4 regions of the Paenibacillus sp. TAB_01 genome follow, and region 1 is predicted to be linked to each of the others. Evidence: riboswitches for the same ligand, from Rfam matches in the RefSeq annotation. Region 1 holds a riboswitch; each other region holds the start of a gene.
What was found. Region 1 has a riboswitch for cobalamin ahead of ACHHV8_RS07010 ((2Fe-2S) ferredoxin domain-containing protein). Riboswitches for the same ligand answer to the same signal wherever they lie in the genome.

Region 1 (3,322 bases):
CTAACCATTTTATGGAGACGGAATGGTTCCGTCAGTTTCGTTTAACAGCCAATGGCCTTCCGGAGCGCTTCAATGTAAGCCGCGCCCAGCTTCGTTAACTGTGTATTTTTATGCGAGATCCAGCCGACGTGAATGGTTTCCTCGCAGTCCAGCGGAACCGGAATGATTTCATTGCCGTTCAAATCGGCGCTCAGCACCCCGGTCGAGATGGTATAGCCGTTCAATCCGATCAACAAATTGAAGAGGGTAGCCCGATCGTTCACCCGTATGCTTTTCTTATGTGAGATTGTGCTCAGAATTTCCTCGGAAAAATGAAACGAATTGTACTCCCCCTGTTCGAACGATAAATAAGGGTACTGCTGCAGCTGATCGAACGTCACGACAGACTGCTTCGCCAGCGGATGATAAATGCTGACGAAAATATGGGGCTTAGCGGTAAACAAGCCGGTAAATTGCAGGTTCGCCGCTTGGAGCATCTTCTTTATTACTTTTTCATTAAACTCATTGAGGTACAGGATACCGATTTCGCTTCGCATCGTTTTGACATCTTCAATGATTTCATACGTTTTGGTCTCGCGCAGCGCCAATTCGTATTCGTCCTGCCCGTAATCCTGGACCAGGCTGACGAACGCATTTACCGCAAAAGCATAATGCTGGGTCGACACCGAGAAATGCTGCGGGGACGGCTTCGCGTGCAGGTAGCGTCCTTCCAGAAGCTCCGCCTGCTCTATCACCTGGCGCGCGTAGCTTAAAAATTCCGCCCCTTCCTTGGAAAGGGAGATGCCCCTGTTCGTTCGTTCAAAAATGGAAATCTTCAGCTCTTCCTCCAGCTCCCGGATCGCATTGGAAAGACTCGGCTGCGAAATAAACAGCCGTTTGGCGGCTTCATTGATGGAGCCGCGGTTGGCGACCTCGATAACATACTTTAATTGCTGTAAAGTCAAGCGGCTCCCCCTTTCCGTAAGTTCTTTGTCCTAACCAGTCCCTCTCATTATACAGCCGGGTCACCGGCCGTGCTAATGGCGAGGAACGCCTTTGGCGCCGCTGCCTGTAGGAACAAATCGTTCGTTCCGATACGAATAAGCCATTCGTTCATACAGCGGCCTGCCTTGGAGCAAATGCTCCCTTACGAGCAGCCTTGCGCTCTCCGGTCCGATATCCTTATACCAGATGCCTTCCGGATATACCGTGACGACACATGCGTCCTCACAGCGGCCGTTGCACCTGGTTCTGGTCGTATGAATAAGATTCTCCGCTCCATGCAATGCGACCTCTTCCCGTAAAGCAAGCGTAACCTCGTCTCCCTGCTTGCGCAGACAGCTTCCTCCATTACAAATAAGGACATGATGCTGCGTACCCGATAAGTCCCATGTAGCCATGCTTCCTCCCCTTTCCCCTTATTCCCCTCTGTTTACTTCACTTCCAAATGGCTGAATGGATAATCATACTTGCTGTTCATCCATTTCCATCAACAAAAAAGCCCGCCTCTTCATCAAGAGGCAGGCGTCCGTGCACAGCTAAATAAAACGAGATACTCCAATCATCATCGTCTTCCATGCACACCACTCCTTTTCTCCGAAGGCTTTGTTTGGTGCAACCATCAGGTAGGTCTTCTGGCTTCCGTATCGTCATCGCCCTCAGTCTTCCCCAAATTTCTTTGAGTGACATCGTTGAAGGCAACTCCCCGGTTACAGCGGCGGGACCGCTTGGGATTTACACCCAATTCCCTGTTACTCTTTGCTTTCGCAAAGACACCTGATCTTTATCATATTCACTTGTCTTACTGTCCATCATATAGGGAATGAATAAACAGTGCAAGCACCATAAAATTCTATTTTTCCGCAACCAGCATGAACATCGGCGTCGATTTGAATTTCACCTGGCTTTCTTCGTCCCATGCTTTGTCCGTCACATCGATCTCGCAGTAAAACTTCGAATAGCCAATTTTCATCAACGTATCGAAATCCCACTGCGGACGAAGCCTGCTGCACATCGGCATGCGTTTTCTATACTCATGCATTTCATCGGTGTAATGCTGTGCCGGTTTATTGAACCTGGCCTCATATTCGCGCTTATCCTCCTCATGCTTTCTCATATATTCCTCGTCAAAATAACGCATGTTCCAGTTGGCATCGAAAATGATGACTCTTCCGTTGGGACGCAGGACGCGTCTCCATTCGCGGTACGCTTTCTCGGCATCGATCAGCGTCCATGTGACATTCCGGCTAATGATCAAATCGAGGGACTCGTCGGCAAAATCCAATTGATGTCCATCCGATACGTGAAAGCTCGGCTGTACTCCTTCATGCTGTGCGTTCATTCGCGCTTGCTCTATCATCTTTTCCGTACAATCGACTGCAGTAACCCGATGCCCGGCAAGCGACATGATGATTGCAAAGAAACCGGGGCCTGTTCCCACATCCAATATATCCAACGTTCCCGTGTGAGGAGCATGGGCAAGGATCATATCGATCCATGCCTGCTTCATCGAGATGCTGCCCAGCTCGCCCTTCACACTGTTGCTGTAATTAACGGCACCGTCCGTCCAATTTTTTTCAATTCTTTGCTGAAGCTCCATAAGATCCTCCTAGATCGCGTTTAGTTGGCGGCAATATCCAGCTGGCTCCATTCAATCGGCGCATAGCCGTTGACGCCGGTTTTAAAGCCTTGAACCCTGGAGCTCACCGCAAAGGTCGTCACAGGATAGTACAGCGGAATGCACACCACTTCGTCATGCATGATTTTGAACACTTTGTCATAGTTCTCCTGCCTCTTCTTCTCATCCATCGTCTGCAGCGTTTCGTTGATGCTCTCGACCAAACGCTCGTCATACCATACACGCGCCTTGTTATTCGCATTGAATATGGTAAAAAATTGCAGCAGGTCGCTGTGCGGCAGCCAGGAGTCAGAGGAGGTACGCTGGATCAATATATCAAACTTGCGGCTCTTTACTTGAGCGTCCGCATAAGCGTTCGCATCCAGCACATTCAGATTGGCTTTGACCCCGATCCCTAGAAGCTCCGATTGAATAAATTCGCACATCGGCTTCCATTCGGGAAACATATCGGTCGTCAATACGAAGCTGATCTCCAGCGGTTTGCCGTCTTTCTCTACAATGCCGTCCCCGTTCGTATCCTTGAAGCCGGCCTGCTCGAGCAATTGCTTCGCTTTCGGCTTGTCATACTTGTACCACTGGTTATTTTCCTTGGTCACATACGGCACGCTGTACTGGTTCAGTCCGTCCGCCGCCTGCCCGATCCCGTTCAGCAGCTTGCTGACCATGCTTTCCTTGTTAATGGCATAATTAAATGCCAGTCTGACG
Region 2 (3,322 bases), 4.0 Mb from region 1:
TGCGGCAGTGCCGGGCAACGTGTTCGGGCTGGGTGGAGAAGGCTTTGTACGCTGTTCCTACGCGACTTCCGTCACTCAATTGATCGAGGCGATCGAACGGATCGGTAAATTTATACAAAAACTGTAAATTCGACAAAAGTAGTCATTTGCAACCTCGGAAAAAGCTGGTATCTTTATAGTAAAGAAATATTTCATGAATTTTTATTTCTATGAAACGATCTTGTCTAAAGATACGTGGTTAAGGAGGGATGACAAATGGCTTTTCCGGAATATCAGCTTCGGCAGTATTTGAATATGGGTTGGGTTCGCGAGAAGGATCAACAGGCCAAGTGGATTTTTGGGAAAAAGAAGCAATCATCTTCTGCCTTATCTTTAGAAGAAGAGATTTATCAATTGCGAATGGAATTAGAAAAGCGGGTCCAGATAGACAAAAGCTTAACCTCTTCTGAAGTTGTGGAGATCAGCATGATGCTTGACTTGAAGATCAATGAATATATGAACCGTAACAAGAGGAACCGTTAATGCGGTTCTTCTTTTTTTTGAAAGAGCGCTCTCACTTATGATATGATGGTGGCTGATAGTATAGTGTTTTTCATCAGATAGGAGAGGGACTATGAGAGGGAAATGGCTGCTGATCTTCATGCTGTTGATGCTGGCGCTGGCCGGCTGCGGGAATGACCCGAAAGCGGACGTGCCTATTTTTATGATGGGGCAGAACGGGGTACCTAACGAAGTAGGAGATAAGCTGCAGGCCGCGCTCCAAGCGAAGGTAGGGCAGGCGCCGACGGTGAGCGTATTGACCGTACCTGTGTTCTCTATGGAAAAGCTGATTGTGGAAATAGCTGCAGGAGATAACGGGATTATCATCGTTCCGGCGGAGCAGTTCAATGTGATAGGCAAGCAGGGAGGATACGTCAGCCTCGACAACATTGCGAAGCAGGAGGACTTCCCATCAGGCGTGCTGGAGCTTCCGGTGGACGGAAAGACGGAAAAGCATTTGTACGGCATTCCGCTGGAGCAGACCAAATGGTTTACGGAATTGAAGCTGAACGGCAAGGACCTGGTCGCCTTCGTTCCGGCAAACGCGAAGAATCAGGATAAAGTCATGCAAGTGATCAAAGTGATCGCGCAAAAATAGACTGAGCCGCTCGGGCGGCTTGTCTCATTTCATACATCGAACAGGTGCTTATTCGCATACGAGATGCGATTCAAGTTAAAAGGGAAGCCGGTACGAATCCGGCACGGTCCCGCCACTGTTATTGGGGATGACCCTCAGGAAGCCACTGCTCTTACTTCAGCGGGAAGGCGAGGAAGTCTGCAGCTCCCCATAAGTCAGGAGACCTGCCTGTACGAACGAAGACTGTCCCCTTTCGAGGAAAAAGGAGCGTCGCGAGCCAATGGTTGCTCTGTCTGTTCAGGCAGGACGGCCATTGGAGGTCGTTATGCCCTTGGTTTCTTTTCGCCGAAAAGGAACGAAGGTTTTTTTGTTTGGCAAACCATGATCGATAGGAGTGCGGAATAATGAAGGCAACACGGGAAACAACAGGGAAGCGGTGGCTGCGTAAAGGGGCTGCGGCGCTTCTGGGGCTGACGCTGGCATGGAGTCTTGCAGGCTGCGGCGAGAAGCCGAAAACGCCGGGAGCGGGCGATTTGGCCGATCCCCCTAAAGCGGGCGCAGGCGCCAATACAGGTGGGCAAGCGGGGACGGGGGCGTCCGCCGGAGCCAAGGCGACAGTGTATCCTTTTAAAGTCAAGGATGCGACGGGACAAGAGTTCACGTTCGCTAAAGCTCCGGCGCGCATCGTTTCGGTATCGCCGAGCGAGACGGAAACGCTGTTTGCTCTAGGGCTGGGAGACAAAGTTGTCGGCGTCTCCGATTACGACGATTATCCTGCGGAGGCGGCAGGCAAGCCGAAGATGGGGAGCATCGTCAAGCCGAACGAGGAAGCGTTGATTGCCGCGAATGCGGACGTCGTGCTGTCCGGCGTGTCGCTGCCTGTGCCGGTAGTGGATAAGCTGCGCAGCCTTCAGGTGAATGTGTTCAAGGTAGATCCGAAGACGGTGGAGGATGTAATGAACAACATCCTGATCTTCGGGCAGCTGTTCGACAAGCAGGAGCAGGCGGAGAAGCTCGTTGCCGGCATGAAGGCCGACCTGCAGAAGGTGACCGATGCCGTGAAGGATTTGAAGCCGGAGCAGAAAAAGCGGGTGCTGATTGAATTTTCGCCGGGCTGGACGGTCGGCAAGGGAGAGTTTATGGACGAGCTGATCACGCTCTCCGGAGGGATCAATGTCGCTTCCAATGTGAAGGGCTTTGCCCAAATGAATGAGGAGCAAATCATTGCCGACAATCCCCAAGTCATTTTATACCCGAATAATTTAATTGATGAGAAATCCAAAAAAACGATGGATCAAATCATTAGGGAGCGCAGCAGCTGGGCGGGCATCGATGCGATTAAAAACAACCGGCTGGTCGGGCTGGATCAAAATTTGATCAGCCGTCCGGGACCGGCGGATTACACAGGGCTTACTGGAGGTCGCTAAAGGAATCTATCCCGAGCTGGTGAAGTAGATGAGACGGAAGCTCTGTTTATGGGGCGGAGCCGGCTGCCTTCTCCTGCTGCTGTCGGCTTCGTTCAGTTTATCGATCGGTACGGTACGGCTGCCCCTGCTGCAGGTATGGGGAATTCTGGCCCATCATGTGCCATGGATTCACGGGTATGTGACACCGGATTGGCAGGCATCGGCGGATCAAATTATATGGCGCGTGCGGCTGCCGCGCGTCGTGCTTGCAATCTGTGTCGGCGCTTCGCTCGGCATCGCCGGAGCCGCCTTCCAGGGGGTGCTGCGCAACCCGCTGGCGAGCCCTTATACGCTCGGCGTTTCGTCTGGAGCCGCGGTGGGGGCGTCCTTTTTGATTCTGACCGGGCTGCAGTTCGCATTGCTCGGCTCTTGGTCGGTGCCTGTAGTGGCTTTTGTGACGGGCGGTATCTCGCTGGTCATTGTCATCGCGCTGGCCCGTTCGGACGGCAAGCTGCAGCGGGAAACGGTGATTTTATCCGGTGTCGTGATGCAGGCTTTCCTCGGCTCCTTCGTGTCTCTGATGGTGGCTATGTCGAAGCAGGTCGTCAATGAGATCGTCTTCTGGCTGATGGGCAGTTTAGCGCTCCGGGGCTGGGCGTATTCCGGCGTGATGCTGCCGTATTTGGCTGTCGGGGCGCTGATTCTGCTCGGCTATGGCCGCTCGATGAACTTGTTCGCTTTGGGCGAGCGGCAGGCGGCACATCTGGGTGTACACGTGGAGAGGACAAAGCTGGTCGTG
Region 3 (3,322 bases), 4.2 Mb from region 1:
CAAATCCTCGACGAACGATTCCTTCGGCCCGCGGATATTCCGCTCGTTTTTGGCCGTATCCACCGGACGCTTGGCCGGCTGTCCGAACGGGAACATCACGATATGCTCGCTGTAGTCGGACAGCAGGATGACCTCTCCAAGAAGCAGGTGCAGCACGGCTTTATCCGGGTTCGTTGTCATCTGGTACGGCGTCGTAAAAAAAGAATGATCTCTGTAAAGGCTGTGGACGGCCTGTTCGCCCGCCCCCTCCAGGGACAGCCCGCATAAGGGCTTGAACACGTGGGTTTGAAGCATTTCCATATGGACCGCCCCGTGAAAATAGACGATCTGCCACCGGACACCGCCGGTTTCGAGCAGCTGTACGACCAAATCGGAACGGTCCGTTAAGCTTGGAAGTAATGTATTCTATAGGTTCCATTGGGCACCAGTTTTATCCATGTTTTAAAGTATAATATGGCCTGTTACGCCGTTCTCTATGCAGACCCTTCCCATTTAAACCCTTTTATGCCTTCAAAGGCCCGTTGTGTTATTCGGTCCCCGAAATATGCTACAATAAGGCAAAGCATGTACAATTTTGAGGTGATCGGTTTGGAAAAAGACATATTAACCCGATTCGGCGTATCGATGCCGGAGGAGCTAGTCAATCAGTTCGATCAATATATATCCGAGCAAGGGTATACCAACCGTTCGGAGGCGATCCGGGATCTTGTGCGGAGGGTGCTGCTGGAGCCAAGACAGCTGAATGCCGATCAGCTGGTGGCCGGTACCATCGTCATGGTCTATGACCACCATGTAAGCGAGCTGCCGCTGACGCTGATGGAGCTGCAGCATCAATACCACCACCATGTGATTTCCACCATGCACGTGCATTTGAATCATGAGCAGTGTCTCGAAATTATCGTCGTACGCGGAAGCTTATCGAAGCTGAGGGAGCTGAAGCAGCAGATCCAGGTGCAGAAAGGCGTGTTATACGCAGAGCTTTCCGTCACTTATTTGGATGAGGAAGGGAAGGATGGCCGCCAAGGGCACTCGCATCCGCACGATCATTCGCATTCGCATGATCCGGACTGAGAGTCTTTACATCGCGGGCATAAGGCTGTACAATACCGAATAGCATCTAAGTAGGGGCTGACGAGCCCATACGGAGGATGACAACTATATACGCAATCGAACGGGGTGCCCTCGCGCAGGCGAGGGGTAACAGGGAATCGGGTGCAAGTCCCGAGCGGTCCCGCCACTGTATTCGGGGAGTTATCTTTCATTCATGTCACTCGATAGGCAAGAGCATCGGGGAAGACGAAAGAGCGCATGGATCCGAGAGCCAGGAGACCTACCTTATTCGACGCACCACAGACCTTCGCGGAGAGGAGAGGTGTACGGGACATAATAACGGCAGGGAATCCTTCCCCTTGGTCGTCTATTGATACGTACGCTTAAAGCCAATCCTTGAATGAGGATTGGTTTTTTTGACGTTTCGCGGTCGTAAGCTTCATCTTATTTCAAGAAACGGGAGGTTAGGTAATTGAAAGCGAAGAAATGGGTTAGTACACTGCTTTTGGTTTTGGGCTTTATCGTTTATTTTTCTGTGAATGAACCGGAGTCCGCGTATGCCATGCATATTATGGAAGGGTTCCTTCCTGTCGGCTGGGCGGTGTTCTGGTGGGTTGTGTTTATCCCGTTCTTTATTGTCGGACTCCGGGCTTTGAAGAAGATTACAAAGGAGACGCCCGAGCTGAAAATTATGCTTGGTCTGGCGGGGGCGTTTACGTTCGTTCTGTCCGCCTTGAAAATTCCGTCCGTAACAGGAAGCAGCTCCCATCCGACGGGTACGGGGCTTGGGGCCGTCATGTTCGGCCCTCTGCCGATGAGCGTGCTAGGCTCCATTGTACTTTTGTTTCAAGCGCTGCTGCTGGCTCACGGCGGTTTGACCACTTTGGGGGCCAACGCCTTTTCGATGGCCATAGCCGGACCGATTGTAGGCTACTGGGTGTATAAAGGGCTGATGCGTTCGACCGGCAAGCAAAAATGGGCGATCTTTACGGCGGCGGCCCTGGCCGACTTATCGACCTATGTCGTCACTTCGCTGCAGCTGGCGCTCGCGTTCCCGGCGGAGCAGGGCGGCATTCTGGCTTCCTTCGTGAAGTTCGGCAGCATTTTTGCCGTCACTCAAGTTCCGCTGGCTATCAGCGAAGGGCTGCTCACGGTATTGATCTGGAATTGGATGCAGTCGTACAGCACGGAAGAGCTGTCGGTGCTGCAGCGCAAAATGAAAGGAGCGAAGCAATCATGACAAGCCGCAGCAAAAACACGCTGATGCTGGCCGGTGTCATTTTACTGGCCGTGCTGCCGTTACTGCTCGTGAACGGGGATTTCGGGGGAGCGGACGACGCCGCAGAGCAGGTCATCGCCGAGCTTCATCCGAGCTACAAGCCTTGGTTTGCCCCGCTATTAGAGCCGCCGGCCGAAACGGAAAGCATGCTGTTCGCGCTGCAGGCCGCTATCGGCGCGGGCGTAATCGGCTATGCTATCGGATGGTTCAAAGGCAAATCGTCCAAATCGAAGCCGCAATGATTAAACTGATCGATACGTTTTCGTACCAAAACAAGCTGCGCTCCGTATCCCCATTGGGGAAATGCGGATTCGCAGCCGTTCTTTTTCTGCTCTCGTATTTGGCGCATCCGGCCGTACAGCTTGCAATCGGCGCAGCAATGCTGCTGTGGACGGTAGTCTATGCCGGTGTGCCGCTGAAATATTACGGCCTGCTCATCGGGGCACCCTGTTTGTTCTATGCCGCAAGTCTGCCGCCCATCGTATTGGAGCTTCATTCCGCAGACGGCGCTCTGATGGTGAAAGCCGCCACCGCCGCCTCTGCGCTGGGGAACCTCCCCTTATTTACACTGGCTCACACCACGGTATATGTATCAGGACTAGGTGTGGAAAGGGCGGCGGGGCTGTTCACGCGAATTATCGGCTGCTTATCCTGTCTGACCTTCGTCATGCTGACCACGCCGATGTCCGAGCTGTTTCAGGTGATGCGCAAATTACGCATGCCGCCTCTGGTGCTGGAGCTGATGCTGATCATGTACCGTTTCCTGTTCGTGCTGACGGAAACCGCCCAGCAGATGTATACGGCGCAAAAAGCCCGTGGCGGCCAATCCGGTTTTCAGGGCCGGCTGCACGATACATCCGTGCTAGTCGTCCGGTTATTCGGCAAGACGATGCAGCGGTATAGGGAGCTGTCCTGCGGACTGATAGCCAGAGGCTTCACCGGCGATATCCGGATGGCGCCTTACGTGTCTGCCGGTATGCCGCAGCGCTACAA
Region 4 (3,322 bases), 3.3 Mb from region 1:
TCGAAATAAGCTCCGCTGGCATATTCGGAATGCTCGAAGCCGGCAAACGTCACGCCGCGTTCTTTGGCGATTTCCATGCTTTTCTCCAGGGAGTAGAAGTTCATCATCATGAAAAAGGCACCGGCGAAATCTCTGGCTTCTTCGCTTTCGTACGCGATTTTGTTTTTGGCCAAATAGCCGTGAAGGTTCATGGCGCCAAGTCCGACCGAATGCATCTCCCGGTTCGCTTTGGCGACGCCGGGGGCGTTGGAGATGTGCGTCATATCGCTGACCGCGGTCAGCGCGACAATTCCTTCTTGAACGGATTCCTTCAATTTGCTGCGCTCCATCACATTGACGATATTTAAGGAGGCAAGATTGCAGCTAATGTCGCGCCGGATCGAATCCGGCTGGCCATAATCCGCTATTTCCGAAGTTTCCTGCAGCTGGAATATTTCCGTGCACAGATTGGACATTTTGATCGTACCGAGCTGTTTGAGCGGATGCGCACGATTGGCATTGCTTTTATTCATAATGTACGGATAGCCGGATTCCAGCTGGATCATGGATATTTTAATCATCATATCCCGCGCGCTCATCACGGCTTTCTTACGCACACGATCGTCCTCCAGCAGCGTGTCATACATCTCATCGAGATTCATATCGTCCAAATGCATGCCATAGGCCTTATACACGGAATAAGGGGCAAATACATGCAGCGGTTTATTCTGTTCCGCCAGCTGGTAAAACTTATCGGGAATGATCAAGCCGATCGATAAAGTTTTGAGCCGCGTTTTCTCGTCGGCATTGATTTTCTTGCTGTCCAGCAGCTCCAGGATATCCCAGCCGAAAATATTATAATACGCCGCGCCCGACCCTCTGCGCTGGCCCATCTGATCGGCATAGGAGAACGCATCCTCCATCAATTTGAGCACCGGCATAATGCCTTTCGCCGCACCTTCCACATTCTTGATGGATTCGCCGCGACCGCGTAATTTGGACAAATTCACCGCTACGCCTCCGCCGATTTTGGAAAGCTGCATGCAAGTAGCGAGAACATAGTTAATGGAGTTGAGCGAATCGTCCATTTCGAGCAGAAAGCACGAAACCATCTCACCGCGCCGGCTCTTACCCGCATTCAGGAAGGTCGGCGTCGCCGGCTGTACGCGCTGCTCCATCATAGCCGCAGTCAGCATCCTTGCAGTTTGGATATCTCCGGCAGCGAGGTGCAGGGCAACAATCGCGACCCTGTCCGCATAATGCTCCAAATATAACGCACGGTCATTGCTCTTCATCGCGTAGTCCGTATAAAACTTGGATGCGGCCATATACGATGGAAATTCAAAGCCATAACCATGAGCAATCGTATAAATTTCTTCAACCTCATCTTGCGAATAATGCCGGTATACATCCTCGTAATAATCATGATCGATCATATAGCGTACTTTCGCAGTCGTGTCCGCAAAATGGACGCTCTTGCTATGTACTTCTTTCATAAACGCCTGTACGGCTTCCTTGTCTTTATCCAATTGAAAGAAACCTTCCGGATCTCTCTGCAGCAGCAAATTATTCAATTCAATATGCAGCAACTCCGCACACCTCCTGTTTAAACCTCTCCACATCCTGCTTCGTACCTGAAAGCTCGAACTTGCTGAGTACCGGAACCTTGTATAATTTCGCAATCAGATCGGCGCTGCGGGCAAAGCCCTCGCCCCAATTGCGGTTGCCGCTGGCCGAAACGCCTATTAAATTTCGGTGATTCTTCTGAAGAAAGGATAGGACTTTTGCCGGCACCTGCCCGAAGCCCGTTGTATACGTAATTAAGACGAACGGCTCATCCACCGTCATCTTGTCCTCAATTTGAATCATTCGCATATTCAGCTTCTCCACAAAACGGCGTACATTTCCCGTCTTGGAATCATAAGCGATCAACATGCAGCCTCTTCCCCTTCCTTAGCCTCCGAAGCTGATTCCGATTACTTTCCGGGAAGCTCCGGTTATACGCAGCAATGGGCTGCGCACCGTTTCCTCCAATAATAGAAAAGCGCGTTCGGCGATAGAAGGGCCGAATGCGCTAAAATGAGCATGGAACATACACACACATTAAAAGTCATCACGGACACCTTCCTGTTCTCCGCAGGCCGTGTCAATGAACAGGCAGGTCTCCTGGCTTGAGAATCATCATGATCGATCCGCCTTCCCAGCTTGTTCGACTCACCAAGCCAGTGGCATATTAGATCGGTCTTCCTCTCTGACAGTGGCGGAACCGCGCCGGCTTCTCACCGGTCTTCCCTATTAAGCTCCTTCATTCTTCACAATGAAAAAGCACCCGTTCAAACAATATATAGTTGATATTAAATAACTTATATCAATATATGGTGTTTGTCAATGGACAGTTCGATCTTATTTTACTGGGACCTGCCTGGGGAGGATATCTTTTTCATAGGGGGAATGAGGCTAAGAGAGGGTGTTTCTTGATCCAATCCGACGCAATCAAATAGACGTTGTCTTTCATTAATGGGCTAAATGCAGGGTCATTAATAAATTCAATCTGCTCTGGAATCGTATCCAGCAGCATAACCTCGCTGGTTTCATACCCGCCGGGCAGGTCTCTAAGAACACTTACCTTTGAGATATAAATGTTTTTGACAAATACAAGCTGCTCCTGTTCAAAAATTAAATATTGTCCAATCCATTCAATCGAATCGAGTTCACCGCCGGTCTCTTCATACATCTCCCTGATCACGGTTTGGATAACAGCTTCGCCTTCCTTCCTGCTGCCTCCAGGCAATTCCCAGCCGCGGCACTGATGCTTAACAAGAACCAGCTTCCCTTGGTAGAAGGCAAAAATCAGCACACAATTCGCCTCTTCAATCAGACAATTCTTCGTCAGTATTATATTTTGATTGGGCAAGGCGCCGGGAAACTCATAAATCATACATATCACCAACTTGCTTTTGGGTTATAAACAAAGACCCGGCGTCATGCGTTATGCACCGGGTCTTTGTTAATTAATATTGCAGGCTCGGGTAAAGCGGGAATTGCGCAGATAAATCTTTAACCATGCCTCGTACCTTTTCATGAACGGCTTCATTCGACGGGTTCTTGAGTGTCCATGCAATCATTTGGGCAATGGATTTCATGGCCCCCTCATCCATGCCCCTGGAGGTCACAGCAGCAGTCCCGACTCGAATACCGCTCGTTACCATTGGTTTGGCAGGATCGAAAGGAATCGCGTTCTTATTGGCCGTAATACCGACCTCGTCCAACAAATGCTCCGCTTCTTTACCGCTAATATGGAGGCTGCGAAGATCGATTAGCATCAAGTGGTTGTCCGTTCCGC

Region 2: linked by a shared signal. The riboswitch ahead of ACHHV8_RS26600 (ABC transporter substrate-binding protein) and the one ahead of ACHHV8_RS07010 ((2Fe-2S) ferredoxin domain-containing protein) in region 1 are both predicted to bind cobalamin.
Region 3: linked by a shared signal. The riboswitch ahead of ACHHV8_RS27645 (energy-coupling factor ABC transporter permease) and the one ahead of ACHHV8_RS07010 ((2Fe-2S) ferredoxin domain-containing protein) in region 1 are both predicted to bind cobalamin.
Region 4: linked by a shared signal. The riboswitch ahead of nrdI (class Ib ribonucleoside-diphosphate reductase assembly flavoprotein NrdI) and the one ahead of ACHHV8_RS07010 ((2Fe-2S) ferredoxin domain-containing protein) in region 1 are both predicted to bind cobalamin.

The regions. Positions count from the first base shown of each region.
Region 1 covers NZ_JBIFNP010000001.1:1,454,486-1,457,807, reverse strand. Annotated here, with positions in the region: gene ACHHV8_RS07020 (hypothetical protein) at 1-45, shown strand, start outside; gene ACHHV8_RS07015 (LysR family transcriptional regulator) at 42-944, opposite strand; gene ACHHV8_RS07010 ((2Fe-2S) ferredoxin domain-containing protein) at 1,017-1,379, opposite strand; cobalamin riboswitch at 1,587-1,774, opposite strand; gene ACHHV8_RS07005 (class I SAM-dependent methyltransferase) at 1,832-2,578, opposite strand; gene ACHHV8_RS07000 (nickel ABC transporter substrate-binding protein) at 2,599-3,322, opposite strand, start outside.
Region 2 covers NZ_JBIFNP010000001.1:5,454,564-5,457,885, reverse strand. Annotated here, with positions in the region: gene ACHHV8_RS26615 (aminotransferase class I/II-fold pyridoxal phosphate-dependent enzyme) at 1-127, shown strand, start outside; gene ACHHV8_RS26610 (aspartyl-phosphate phosphatase Spo0E family protein) at 256-522, shown strand; gene ACHHV8_RS26605 (hypothetical protein) at 614-1,138, shown strand; cobalamin riboswitch at 1,164-1,363, shown strand; partial or broken gene ACHHV8_RS26600 (ABC transporter substrate-binding protein) at 1,522-2,572, shown strand; gene ACHHV8_RS26595 (FecCD family ABC transporter permease) at 2,573-3,322, shown strand, end outside.
Region 3 covers NZ_JBIFNP010000001.1:5,677,926-5,681,247, reverse strand. Annotated here, with positions in the region: partial or broken gene ACHHV8_RS27655 (spore germination protein) at 1-378, opposite strand, end outside; gene nikR (nickel-responsive transcriptional regulator NikR) at 565-1,071, shown strand; cobalamin riboswitch at 1,158-1,352, shown strand; gene ACHHV8_RS27645 (energy-coupling factor ABC transporter permease) at 1,523-2,290, shown strand; gene ACHHV8_RS27640 (energy-coupling factor ABC transporter substrate-binding protein) at 2,287-2,571, shown strand; gene cbiQ (cobalt ECF transporter T component CbiQ) at 2,532-3,322, shown strand, end outside.
Region 4 covers NZ_JBIFNP010000001.1:4,786,272-4,789,593, forward strand. Annotated here, with positions in the region: gene nrdE (class 1b ribonucleoside-diphosphate reductase subunit alpha) at 1-1,568, opposite strand, end outside; gene nrdI (class Ib ribonucleoside-diphosphate reductase assembly flavoprotein NrdI) at 1,555-1,914, opposite strand; cobalamin riboswitch at 2,119-2,327, opposite strand; gene ACHHV8_RS23185 (NUDIX domain-containing protein) at 2,420-2,917, opposite strand; gene glyA (serine hydroxymethyltransferase) at 2,991-3,322, opposite strand, start outside.